DNA from 3 places in the Bradyrhizobium sp. ORS 86 genome. Region 1 is predicted to be linked to each of the others. Evidence: predicted binding sites of a transcription regulator. Region 1 holds the regulator's gene; each other region holds the start of a gene.
The links. The regulator PhoB, encoded in region 1, activates phosphate uptake and scavenging genes when phosphate is short. The targets are predictions, from matches to a motif close to TGTCATNNANCTGTCAT.
Positions count from the first base shown of each region.

Region 1 (4,188 bases):
TCGGGAACCCGCCGCCGAGCGCCTTCGCGAGCGACATCACGTCGGGCGTCACGCCGACGCGCTTGTAGGCGAACAATTCGCCGGTGCGGCCCATGCCGGTCTGCACCTCGTCGAATGCAAGCAGCAGGCCGTGCTCGTCGCAGAGCTGGCGCAGCGCCTTGAAGAAGGCTTGCGGGGCCGAGCGCACGCCGCCCTCGCCCTGCACCGGCTCGATCAGGATGCCGGCGGTGTGCGGTCCGATCGCCTTCTTCACGGCCTCGATGTCGCCGTGCGGAACCTGGTCGAAGCCGTCCATCGGCGGACCGAAGCCCTCCAGATATTTGGCGGAACCGGTGGCGGCGAGCGTTCCGAGCGTGCGACCGTGGAACGCGCCTTCGAAGGTGACGATGCGGTAGCGCTCGGGATGTCCCTTGGAGAAGTGATAATGGCGAACCAGCTTGATCACGCCTTCCGTCGCTTCCGCGCCGGAATTGCAGAAGAATACGTAGTCGGCAAAGCTCTGCTCGCAGAGCCGCGCGGCGAGCGCCTCGCCGTCCGGGCTCTTGAACAGGTTCGACATGTGCCAGAGCTTGGTCGCCTGTTCCTGGAGCGCCCTGACCAGATGCGGATGCGCATGCCCGAGCGCGTTCACCGCGACGCCCGAGGTGAAATCGAGATAGCGGTCGCCGTTGGTTGCGATGAGCCAAGCGCCCTCACCGCGCTCGAAGCCGAGATCGACCCTGGCGAAGACGGGAAGCAGATGCGACGTGGCGCTGTTGGTCATGGCAATCACTGACGGGTTTGAGGCCGACAATTGCCGCGTGCCTTGACGCCAGCGCAGCAACGGCCAGCTTCGGAAAACAAAACGTGCCGCCTTTTCGGGCGGCACGTGGCGGGCATTGTATGCTGCGGGCAGTCTCTGTCAATCGCTACGAAGTGGCCTTCCTGCAGTGCGAAACGCGCGCAATCCGGAGCATTCCGGTGAGGTGGAAAAGCCTCATTGCAATGCATAAGTGTCGGAACATGTGGACGCGCTGCCGCGGACTCTTGCGCCAGAGTCACGCCATATTGTAGCGTTTGGACTGTCGGATACGACATCTCGTGCGGCAGTACTGGACCCTCTAAGTAGCTTTCGTTCTGCGTACACGTTCGGGCGCAAAACCGCGTCCGGCGAGGGCTAAGGGATTCTGACCGCAGGGATATTTGTCAGATTTGGCTCGCAGCGCCGCTCCGATGACTGGCCGGCGCAAGGCGAAGGGAAGAATGCGATGACGGTATTGACCTGGTCCGATGATCGCGTCGAGCAGCTCAAGAAGCTCTGGGAGGCGGGCCTGTCGGCCAGCCAGATTGCGGCGGAACTCGGCAATGTGACGCGAAACGCCGTGATCGGCAAAGTGCATCGGCTTGGCCTGTCCGGCCGTGCCAAGGCCCCTTCCACCGCTGCCCCGCGACAGCGCAAGGCCCGTCCCGCCCAACACATGATGCGGGTGGCGCGTCCGGTCTCGCGCGGCAACACCGCGCTCGCCCACGCCTTCGAGGTCGAGCTGGAGCCGGATCCGGTCGCCTACGACAATGTGGTGCCGATGAGCCAACGGCTGTCGCTGCTCGAGCTGAACGAGGCGACCTGCCACTGGCCAGTCGGCGACCCCTCGAGCCCCGAATTCTTCTTCTGCGGCGGCAAGGCGCTCACCGGCCTGCCCTATTGCGCGCACCACTCGCGCATCGCCTACCAGCCGGCTGCCGACCGGCGCAGGCCCGCCAACAAGCCGCCGACCCGGTGAGTAGCATAGGCCGTGGAAACAAAATCCCCGCGCAAGCGGGGATTTTTTTGTGAAGGGACCACCTCTACGTCACCAGCGTCGTCCTGCCGCAGGCCGGGCCCCATACGCTGCGGCTTGTGTTGTGAACGGGACTCGTCGTTCCAACTTCGCGCAACAATTTGCATTCGGGGTTATGGGTCGCGGCTTTTGCCGGGACGACGCTGTGGTTATTTGCTGCCGCGCCTTACGGCTGCGGCTCCGCCTTGGCGAAGCGGTCGTCGAGCGCATAGCCGGCACCGCGCACGGTGCGGATCGGATCCTGCTCGCGGCCGGGATTGAGCAGCTTGCGCAAGCGGCCGATGTGCACGTCGACAGTCCGCTCGTCGATATAGATGTCGCGGCCCCAGACGCTGTCGAGGAGTTGCTCGCGGCTGAACACGCGGCCGGGATGCTCGAGGAAGAACTCGAGCAGGCGATACTCGGTAGGCCCGAGATCGATCGGCCGGCCGGAGCGCGCGACGCGACGCTTCTCGCGGTCGAGCTCGATATCGCCGTAAGTCAGCACGGTCGCGAGCCGCTCAGGGCTCGCGCGGCGCAACAGGCCCCTCACGCGCGCCAGCAGCTCCGGCACCGAGAACGGCTTGACGATGTAATCGTCGGCGCCGGTGGCGAGGCCTCGCACCCGCTCGCTCTCCTCGCCGCGCGCCGTCAGCATGATGATCGGAAGCTGCTTGGTCTCGGGTCGCGCCCGCAGGCGGCGGCACAGCTCGATGCCGGAGAGGCCGGGCAGCATCCAGTCAAGCACCACGAGATCGGGAACACGCTCCTTCAGCCTTGTGTCGGCATCGTCGCCGCGCCCGACCGTCTCGACGTCGTAGCCTTCCGCGTCGAGGTTGTAGCGCAACAACGTCGTCAGCGCTTCCTCGTCTTCGACTACCAGAATGCGTGCGCTCATCGGTCTATGGTCTTTCTCTGTGTTGATCCGTTGCCCGAACGCGAACCAGCACCTTCAGCTAGCCGTTGCCCGGCACTGTGGTGGCAAAGGTGGTCATGTCACCCTTCGGGCGCTTGTCGGTGATCTGCTGGCCTTCGATCATGTAGAACACGGTTTCGGCGATGTTGGTGGCATGGTCGCCGATCCGCTCGATGTTCTTGGCACAGAACATCAGATGGATGCAGAACGAGATGTTGCGCGGATCCTCCATCATGTAGGTGAGCAACTCGCGGAACAGCGAGGTGCAGATCGCGTCGACCTCCTCGTCGCCCTTCCAGACCGCCATCGCGGCCGGCAAATCGTGTGCGGCGTAGGCGTCGAGCACCGACTTGACTTGCGACAGCACCAAGTCGGTCATGTGCTCCAGGCCGCGGATCAGCTTCAGCGGCTGGAAATCGCTCTCCAGCGCCGCGACCCGCTTGCCCATGTTCTTGGCAAGGTCGCCGATCCGTTCGAGGTCGGTCGCCACCCGCATTGCGCTGACGATCTCGCGCAGGTCGATCGCCATCGGCTGGCGGCGCGCAATCGTCAGCACCGCGCGCTCCTCGATGATGCGCTGCAGGCTGTCGATCTCGACGTCGGCGGCGACGACGCGCTTGCCGAGCGCGACGTCGCGGCGGATCAGCGCATCGACGGACTCGGTGATCATGCGCTCGACGAGGCCGCCCATCTCGGCGACCAGGCGGGTGAGTTCCTGCAGGTCGCTGTCGAATGCCTTGGCGGTATGTTCAGAAACCATCGCTTGTCTCCTCAGCCGAACCGGCCGGTGATGTAGTCCTGGGTGCGTCGATCACTCGGCGAGGTGAAGATCTTGTTGGTGTCGTCGAACTCGATCAGTTCGCCAAGATACATGAAGGCGGTCTTGTCGGAGACGCGCGCCGCCTGCTGCATGTTGTGGGTAACGATCGCGATCGTGTAGTCCTCGGACAGTTCCTGGATCAGCTCCTCGACCTTGGCGGTCGAGATCGGATCGAGCGCCGAGCACGGCTCGTCGAACAGGATCACCTCGGGTCGCACCGCGACGGTGCGCGCGATGCACAGGCGCTGCTGCTGGCCGCCGGACAGCGAGAGGCCCGAGGCGTTCAGCTTGTCCTTGACCTCGTTCCACAGCGCGCCGCCGCGCAGCGCCTTTTCGACCCGGTCGTCCATCTCGGACTTCGAGATCTTCTCATAGAGGCGGATGCCGAAGGCGATGTTCTCATAGATCGTCATCGGGAACGGCGTCGGTTTCTGGAACACCATGCCGACCCGCGCGCGCAACAGGTTGAGGTCGAGCTTGGGGTCGAGGATGTTGGTCTGGTCCAGCATCAACTGGCCGACGGCGCGCTGACCCGGATAGAGATCATACATCCGGTTGAAGATGCGCAGCAGGGTCGACTTGCCGCAGCCCGACGGGCCGATGAACGCCGTGACGCGGTTGGTACCGAGCGTCAGGTTGATGTTCTTCAGCGCGTG
Region 1 covers NZ_CP120699.1:7,337,988-7,342,175, forward strand. The annotation lists gene P6U25_RS33950 (aspartate aminotransferase family protein) at 1-763, opposite strand, end outside; gene P6U25_RS33955 (GcrA family cell cycle regulator) at 1,248-1,760, shown strand; gene phoB (phosphate regulon transcriptional regulator PhoB) at 1,984-2,694, opposite strand; gene phoU (phosphate signaling complex protein PhoU) at 2,753-3,472, opposite strand; gene pstB (phosphate ABC transporter ATP-binding protein PstB) at 3,484-4,188, opposite strand, start outside.

Region 2 (4,188 bases), 2.4 Mb from region 1:
CGCTCCGCTGCCAGAGTCTGTTGATAGCTCATCATCTCGGTGCCGCCCGCGATGACGCAATCCTCCATTCCCGACATCACCGAAGCAGCCGCAAGGTTCACCGATGTGATGCCGCCGCCGCAGAAGCGATCCAGCGTCGTCCCGCTGGCATTGATGTCGTAGCCGGCCGCAAGTGCCGACATCCGTCCAAGATCACCGCCCTGCTTGCCCTCCTGGGTCGATGTCGACCAGATGATGTCATCGACCGTCGACGTATCGAGCTTGTTGCGATCCTTGAGCGCCTTGAGCACCGTCGCGGCCAAATGCTGCGGGTGCAGATGCGACAGCGCTCCCTTGCCCGGCTTGCCGATGCCTCGTGGCGTGCGAACGGCGTCAATGATGTATGCTTCGGACATACGTTCCCCTTGGTTTCGAATGTTATTGTTTCATTGAGTAGTGACGATGGTTCTGACCATACGATGCGTCGGTCCACGCTGGACCAGCGCTGCGCTGATCTTCAAAATGCTCAAAGCGCGAGTTGATCCCTCGCCACATGGGCGCTCGCGCTGCCGTGGAGCTCCTGCTCTTCGATACAAACCGCCTTGTCGCAGCTTTCCGCAAACAGCGAGGTGCCGAGCGCGATGGCATGGGGGCCCAGAGCATATTTCTGCTCTTGCGGCAGGTAGATCAGTTGGCCGATCCGGGTGAGGGTCAACATGAGGCGAGAGACCGTCGACCGAGGAAGGCCGCATCGGTCGGCGATTTCCCGATTGCCCAGGCGCATGCTTCGACCTTCGAAACAGCGCAAGATGTCGAATGCGCGCGATACGACCTGTATCACTTGCCTGTCTTCCGCGCCGGTCGAAGACCCGTCGTGCGCCATCAGTTTCTCAGATCGACGTCCCATCGCTTACGCTCCCAAACAACCCAGTCCCACTTTTGTACGCGTGAACGGATTCCATCCCGGTTGGTGCAAGCCCGCCGCTTGACCTTGATTTCACCTGGTTGAAGACCCGGTTCTCACGGGCTCCATCCACACCGGACTCGAAGCGGCCGAGAGCGGCTTTGTCAGACCAGCTTCTTTGCCGATGCGTTCATTCTCAGGGCTTGCGCCGAGCCTTAATTAGTTGATTAATTAGTTAATCAGGTGATTAAAGTGGCCGGCGTCCCGTGTCAACTGCACTTGCAGCAGACCCGACACGCCCCGGCCGGGGGTCTGTCACCCGGTTGCCTCGCTCGGGCACGGCTTGTCAGATCAACGCTTGGGTTCCCATCGCGGATGACATCTCTCGCGGCGCTAAATGGGCGACCGAACCGGTCGCCCCGACCGGCGGAACCGTGTCCATTCAGCACATCAATGGGAAGCCAGCGATCGCTCGACGAAGGTCGGCCATCCGGGCATGGATCAGGCTTGGTGGGAAGCACGACGTGATCAGGGAGCGAAAGGCCGCCATTGGACGGTCTTCGCTTCTCATCAGGATCCGCGTTGCATTGGCCAGGTCACGCCGCCGCCGATCCGGCGGGCATCGTTGCCCGCAACCGGGACTCAAGCGTGGCCACGGTCGAGAGCAGTTTGGCTCTGCGCTCCCTGAGGTGCTTCGCGAGCGTAGGGTACGTACAGCTTGTCTCATCGCGAACGCGGGAACGCTGCTCCTCTTCCGCGATGTCGGAGCTGAGGAGCTGGATTCTCCAGTTAAGGTCCGCGATCAACGCTTGTAGCGATAAGGCACTCTTCGTTCCGTAATCGGACGGCTGCTTCATGACGATTGCCTCATGGTGAAGCAACCCCTCGCGGGTTGCCAGATAGGTCAATCAAACAGCAAGAGCGATGCCATGCTTGCGACCAGCGTCGCATTGCTGCGGAATCCGAAGCCGCGCAGCAACGGCACTCCAGCATTCAATGGCGTGTCATATTTTTTTCGTCCTGCTGTAGTCGGGCTCTGAAACAGTCGGCGCGCTGGGGCAAATCGCCGCAGAAATCCCCTTCGATTTGTCTTTGAGGACCCACAGGGAGAAACCTCCAATGCACTTGTCCAAAACGCTCGGACTGGTCTCTGTTCTCGCGCTGTCGCTGATGGGCGCGGGCGCTGTTGCCGAAGACGACCACGGCCGCTCTGACAACTCAAATTTCGGCCACGACCACGACCACGACCGTGATGGCCACCATCACGTGCATACGGCGACGCCGATCAAGCACCTCGTCGTGATCTTTCAGGAAAACGTTTCCTTTGACCACTATTTCGGCACCTACCCGAACGCGGAGAACCGCCAGGGCGAAACGCCTTTCCATGCAAAGCCGTTCACCCCGGTGGTCAACGGCCTGAAGACGCCGCTTGACGTCAATCACGGTTTTTCAGCGCTCAAGGGCGTCGATCTGCTCGCTCATAATCCCAACAGTAATCCGAGCGCTCCGGTTGCCCCCAACAACAAGGTCCAGAACGGCGCCGGCGCCTCCAATCCGTTCCGCCTCGCACCGGGACAGGCGCTCACGGCCGATCAAGGCCATAATGAAGCGCCCGAAGAGAGCGCCTACAACAACGGTCATATGGACGGCTTCCCGGCCTTCACCGGCACCGCGGGTCCGCCGCCGGCCGGCATCGGCACCAAGGCGCTGGTGATGGGCTACTATGACGGCAACACGGTCACAGCGTTGTGGAATTACGCCCAGCACTTCGCGATGAACGACAACAGCTACTCGTCGCAATTCGGTCCGTCGACGCCGGGCGCGCTGAATCTCATCTCGGGCCAGACCAACGGTCTCTCGGCGACGATGAATGTGATCAACGGCTCGGGCACGTTGCTGCACACAACTCATGAAGCCTTCGGCGACGCCAGCCACACGACGAGCAACATCACCCTGATCGGCGACGCCGACCCGATCGGCGACGTCTGCTCCAATCCGACCGGAGACCAGGTGACGCTGGGCGGCCGCAATATCGGTGACTTGCTCAACGACAAGGGCATCACCTGGGGTGCATTCATGGGCGGCTTCGACCTCACCGTCGTCAACGCCAACAAGACGACCGGTTGCCAGCGCGAGACCGATCCGACCGCGCCCGGCACGCCTGCGTTCACGTCGGCTGACTACATTCCGCACCACGCCTGGTTCCAGTACTACGCCTCGACCCGGAATCCGCAACACACCCGGCCAAGCTCGGTCGAAGCCATCGGCCACAGCTTCATCCCCGGGACCAAGACGCCGGAGCCCGCCAATCACCAGTACGACAGCAATGATTTCTTTGCTGCGCTCAAGGCCCACAACCTGCCTTCGGTCAGCTTCCTGAAGGCCCCCGCCTACCAGGACGGGCATGCCGGCTATTCCGATCCGCTCGATGAGCAGAATTTCATCGTCAGCGTGATCAATGCGGTGCAGCAGAGCCGCGATTGGGAAGATACCGCCATCATCATCGCCTACGACGACTCCGATGGTTGGTATGATCACCAGATGCCCCCGATCGTGAACACCTCGGCGAGCCCGACCGTCGACACGCTGAACGGCCCCGGCGTTTGCAACACCAGCAACGGCTTCCAGCAGGGCCGCCAGACTCCGAGCCAGCCGCTCAACGGCAACTTCGGCCAGCCGGCCTGGGGCCGCTGCGGTTACGGCACCCGCCAACCGCTGCTTGTGATCTCGCCGTTTGCCAAGCGCAACTACGTCGATCACACGCTGACGGATCAATCGTCGGTCCTGCGCTTCATCGAGGACAACTGGCTCAACCGCGAGCGCATCCAGCCCGGCGGATCGTTCGACACCATCGCAGGTCCGATCGACAACATGTTCGACTTCGACCGTCGCGACGAGGACTATCCGCGCAAGCTGATCCTCAACCCCAGCAACGGTGCCGTGGCGTATCTCGGGCATTGATGCTCGAGACCCGGTCGCTGGGCATGCACGAGCACGTCCCCGGCATCGAGCCGGGGACGTGCTGTTTTGAGGACGCCGGCTGCTCACGCTTCGGTCCTGCGGCCGTCCGCATGACATGTTGACTACGCGCGAGCCGGACCCGGCTCGCACGAATACGCTATGTGGCTTATGAACGGCACGGAATCAGGATCGCGCGATCCTGTCCCTCGGTTCACCTGCCCTCAGGGGAAATGTCCATTCCCATCACTGCGGCTTCTGGTGATGTTCGAGCGCCTGTCTTAGCGCCGCATAGTGCGCGTCATGGACCTTCGGGTTGAACAGCGACCATTGCTCGGCATTATAGA
Region 2 covers NZ_CP120699.1:4,976,779-4,980,966, forward strand. The annotation lists gene P6U25_RS23240 (acetyl-CoA C-acetyltransferase) at 1-395, opposite strand, end outside; partial or broken gene P6U25_RS23245 (helix-turn-helix domain-containing protein) at 602-886, opposite strand; gene P6U25_RS23250 (phospholipase C) at 2,003-3,844, shown strand; gene P6U25_RS23255 (cytochrome c peroxidase) at 4,088-4,188, opposite strand, start outside.
Region 2: P6U25_RS23250 (phospholipase C) is a predicted target of PhoB. The motif match lies at 1,886-1,902, and genes of this name have one in related genera.

Region 3 (4,188 bases), 3.2 Mb from region 1:
CGGCTCAAGAAGAGGCGACGGTCGATTGGAGCAAGCACTTGATCGGCCCCCCGCCGGCGGCAGTCGCCGACCAGGTAACGTTAGATGCGGGTCCGCCGCGGCGCAATCACTGGCTTCGGTCATTGCCGTGCTTGTGATGATGTGCCGGTCCAAATCATCGCGCCCGCAGCCAGCAGCACGCCGGCCGAGATGAGGAGCGACGCATGCAGCCCGGCGATGAAGGCCGAGGAGCGGCCAATCAGCGAGCCGAATAGAGCGACACCGAGCACGCTGCCGGTTTGCCGCGTGGCATTCAGCACGCCGGCCGCAATGCCCGAGCGCTTCGGCTCGACGCTGCCGAGCAGCGCGGATGTCAGCGGCGGCACCAGAAGGCCCAGCCCGGCGCTCATCGCGATCAGTTGCAGGCAGATCGCCAGATAGCTGGTGTCGCGATCGATGCCGAGCATCGCGAGGCAGCCGGCCGCGCCCAGCGCGGTGCCGAGCGCGATGGTCGCAACCGCGCCGATCCGTTCGGCAACGCGTGGCGCAATCAGATTGACCGGCAGGACCGCGCCCAGCATCGGCACGAAGGCAAGGCCGGTCTGGAGCGCCGACAGACCGTTGACCTGCTGAAAGTAAAGGCTCATCACGAAGATCAGGCCGTAGAAGGCGATATTGACGAGCAGGCCGACCAGCGAGGTCGCGGCGAACATCCGCTCCTCGAACAGCGACAGCGGCAACATCGGCTGGGTCGCGCGCGACTCGCGCCAGACGAACAGCACCGCGAAGAACGCCGCCACGACGAAGCCCGCCACCACGAATGGATTGCTCCAACCCAGCGCGCCGCCTTCGATGAGCGCGCCGGCCAGCGTGCCGAGGGCAGCCACCGCGGCGAGCTGGCCCGGCAGGTCGAGCTCGTGCTCCGAATGGCGCGTGGTTTCGTCGGCATAGCGCCAGGCGAGCCATAAGCCTGCAAGGCCGATCGGCAAATTGACCAGGAAGATCGCGCGCCAACCGACCAGCGCGATCAAGCCACCACCGACGAGCGGGCCGGCCGTCAGTGCGAGGCTCGCGCCTGCGGCCCAGATGCCGACAGCACGTCCGCGCGCCTTCTCGTCCGCATAGGCATGGCGAAGCAGCGCGAGCGAGTTCGGCACCAGGATGGCCGCGGCCAGCCCTTGCACGCAGCGCGCCGCGATCAGCGTCGCGGCATTTGGTGCCGCCGCGCAGCCAACCGAGGCCGCGGTGAAGAGCGCGAACCCGGCCATGAAGATGCGCTTGGCGCCGAGGCGGTCGCCGAGCGCACCCGCGGTCAGGATGAAGGCCGCGAAGGCGACCGTGTAGGCGCTCACCACCCATTGCAGTCCGGCAACGCCGCCACCGAGCGAGGTGCCGATGGCGTTGAGTGCGGTGTTGACGATGGTGACGTCGAGCTGCACGACACCGTAGCCGAGGCTCATTGCGGCAAGCGTCAGTGTCGCCGCAAGCCTGGTCGGTTGCGGACGGGAGGCTGCGGGTCGATCCGGCACGGACCCGGCTTTCAGGGATATGCGTTGCATGGCTCACCTCGATCTCTGGCTACCAATGCAACACATAGCCGTCCGTTTCGACAGGACACTTCGCTTTTGATCGAAGTATGATGGCCGCGACCAAGCGGCGCGCGCTTCACGCCGCGCGTCGTTTTGCCTCAATAGACCAACTGACCAACGGACTGGCGCGATATCGGCCCTGCACGGCTCGGCCGGCCCCTCCGATCGTCGGATACGCGGCCTGCGGGCCAACTTATTGTCCTGGTAAACGACGCCGGGGGTGCGGTATCCCCTGCCTCTCATGCATATCGTCCATTCACGAATTGGGACGGCAGGCCAGCAGCGGCGGCAAATGTGCAAAAAATGTGGAGGAAACCGCCGGAACACCGGAACGTGCGGTGAACCGATCGCGGCAAATGCCTTACCTGCGACTCACATTCCACAAGACGAGATCATATGTAGCCAATATGACAACGACGACCGACGGGAGCCGAAGCTTGGCTTGTCAAGGACTGCACAACGCATCGGTTTTGCCTTATGGGTCATCGCGCACGGTGCGTCTGCCCGTCACCCGTCGCCGTTCGTGATCGGGTCCCACTGAAATTGCGCCCCCGCCGGGAGGATGAATGCATCGGCTGCTGACCACGCTCAGGCGTGGCTTCAAGGAAAAGATCGGCTGGAAACGGCTCGGGATCGCTGCGAGTGTGCTCATCATCGTGTTCGCGGTCACGACGCTGGTCCGGACCCTGAAGGGCGTCGATACCGGTATCATCCTCACCGCGCTGACCAACATCGCGCCGCACAGGATCGCGCTGGCGGCCCTGTGCGTCGTCGGCGCCTTCTGCACGCTGACGTTCTATGACTTCTTCGCGCTCCGCACGATCGGCAAGAACCACGTCCCCTACCGCATCGCAGCGCTATCGAGTTTCACCAGCTACACGATTGGCCACAATATCGGCGCGACCGTCTTCACAGGCGGCGCGATCCGGTTCCGGATCTATTCCGACTACGGCCTGACCGCGATCGACGTCGCCAAGATCTGCTTCCTGTCGGGGCTGACGTTCTGGCTGGGCAACCTGTTCGTGCTTGGTTTCGGCATGGCCTGGCACCCCGCCGCGGCATCGGCGATGGACCTCCTGCCGCCTGCAATGAACCGCCTGATCGCGATCGGCTGCCTCGCCGGCATCGCCGCCTATTTCTACTGGCTGCTCACCGGCGACAAACGCCGCGAACTCGGCCAGAACGGCTGGAAGGTGGTGTTGCCGTCGGCGAAGCTGACGCTCCTGCAGGTCCTCATCGGCGTGGTCGATCTCGGCTTCTGTGCGCTCGCGATGTACCTGCTGATGCCGACCGAGCCCTATATCGACTTCGTTTCGCTGGCCGTCGTGTTCATCCTGGCCACCCTGCTCGGGTTCGCCAGTCACGCCCCGGGCTCGATCGGCGTGTTCGATGCTGCGATGCTAGTGGCGCTGCCGGAATTCAGCAAGGAACAGCTCCTGGCGACGCTGGTCGTGTTCCGCATCCTCTATTTCCTGATTCCGTTCGGGATTTCGATCTCGATCATGGGCATGCGCGAGTTTTGGCTCAACGTGGTGCAGCCCTGGCAGGAACGAAAGCGACTTAGCCAAGCCTGCACGGCTTCGGCGACCGTGCGGCAGCCGATCGAAAGCCGACAGCAGCGGATCAGGCGGCTGAAAAGGTAACAGCGACGTTATCGCCCCACGGGGTTTTTCGCCCCCAAACCCGGCTCTCTTATTTTTGCCTTACCGTTGACGTCAAACGCGCCATGGCTGGTTTTTTGGCTCGATTTTCGTTTCGTTTGACGGTCTGCACGGTGCTGCTCGGCAGCGCGCTATCTGCGGTCATCGCATCGGCCGCGAAAGCGCAGGACACCCCCTTGCAGATTTCCTGGGAGGTCCGCAACCGCTTCCGCCTGTTCCGCGAGGAACGTGACTTCCGCCTCCAGGTGGAGAGCGGGCTTGGACGCAGCGTATTGGACTCGGAGCGGGTGCTGGAATTGCAGAGCGACGGCCGCGGCTGGGCGCGCAACACCGTCAACCGGCTCTGCATCGACCTGCAAGGCCGCGTCAACGAGCCCTGCACTCGCGACAACGTCAAAGAAAGCTACCTGACGCCGATCGACCACGCGATCGTCGTCCGCCTCACAGGTCCGGTCCCGGTCGGCGCGACCTGCGCCTGGTCGTTTGACGATGGCGACGGGCCGCAATCCTCGACGTTCGATTGCGCCGAGCCGGTCAATCTGCGCGTCCGCTACGGTCGGACCACGGTCGCAACCGTCGACGTCGCGAGCGGTTCCGAAGCAAATCAGCGGGTCACGACCCAGATCGCGGTGCGGGATTTCTTCATCGCCGGCCTCGGCGACAGCATCGCCTCCGGCGAAGGCAATCCGGACCGCGCGATCGCGCTGTCCGACGACGGCTTCTGCTTCCGCTCCTATCTCGGGGGCGCGCAGTACTATCGGCCGAGCCGCGCCGGCTACAAGGGTGGGCGCGCCTGCGAGGCACCGGACACCCTGTCCAACTGGCAGCGCCACAGCGCGCTATGGTTCAACTCGGCCTGCCATCGCTCACTCTACAGCTACCAGACCCGCACTGCGCTGGCATTGGCCGTGCAATATCCGCACATCGCGGTGACCTATTTGCCGTTGGCCTGCACCGGC
Region 3 covers NZ_CP120699.1:2,856,823-2,861,010, reverse strand. The annotation lists gene P6U25_RS12820 (S9 family peptidase) at 1-38, opposite strand, end outside; gene P6U25_RS12815 (MFS transporter) at 120-1,538, opposite strand; gene P6U25_RS12810 (YbhN family protein) at 2,135-3,211, shown strand; gene P6U25_RS12805 (hypothetical protein) at 3,295-4,188, shown strand, end outside.
Region 3: P6U25_RS12810 (YbhN family protein) is a predicted target of PhoB. The motif match lies at 1,965-1,981, and genes of this name have one in related genera.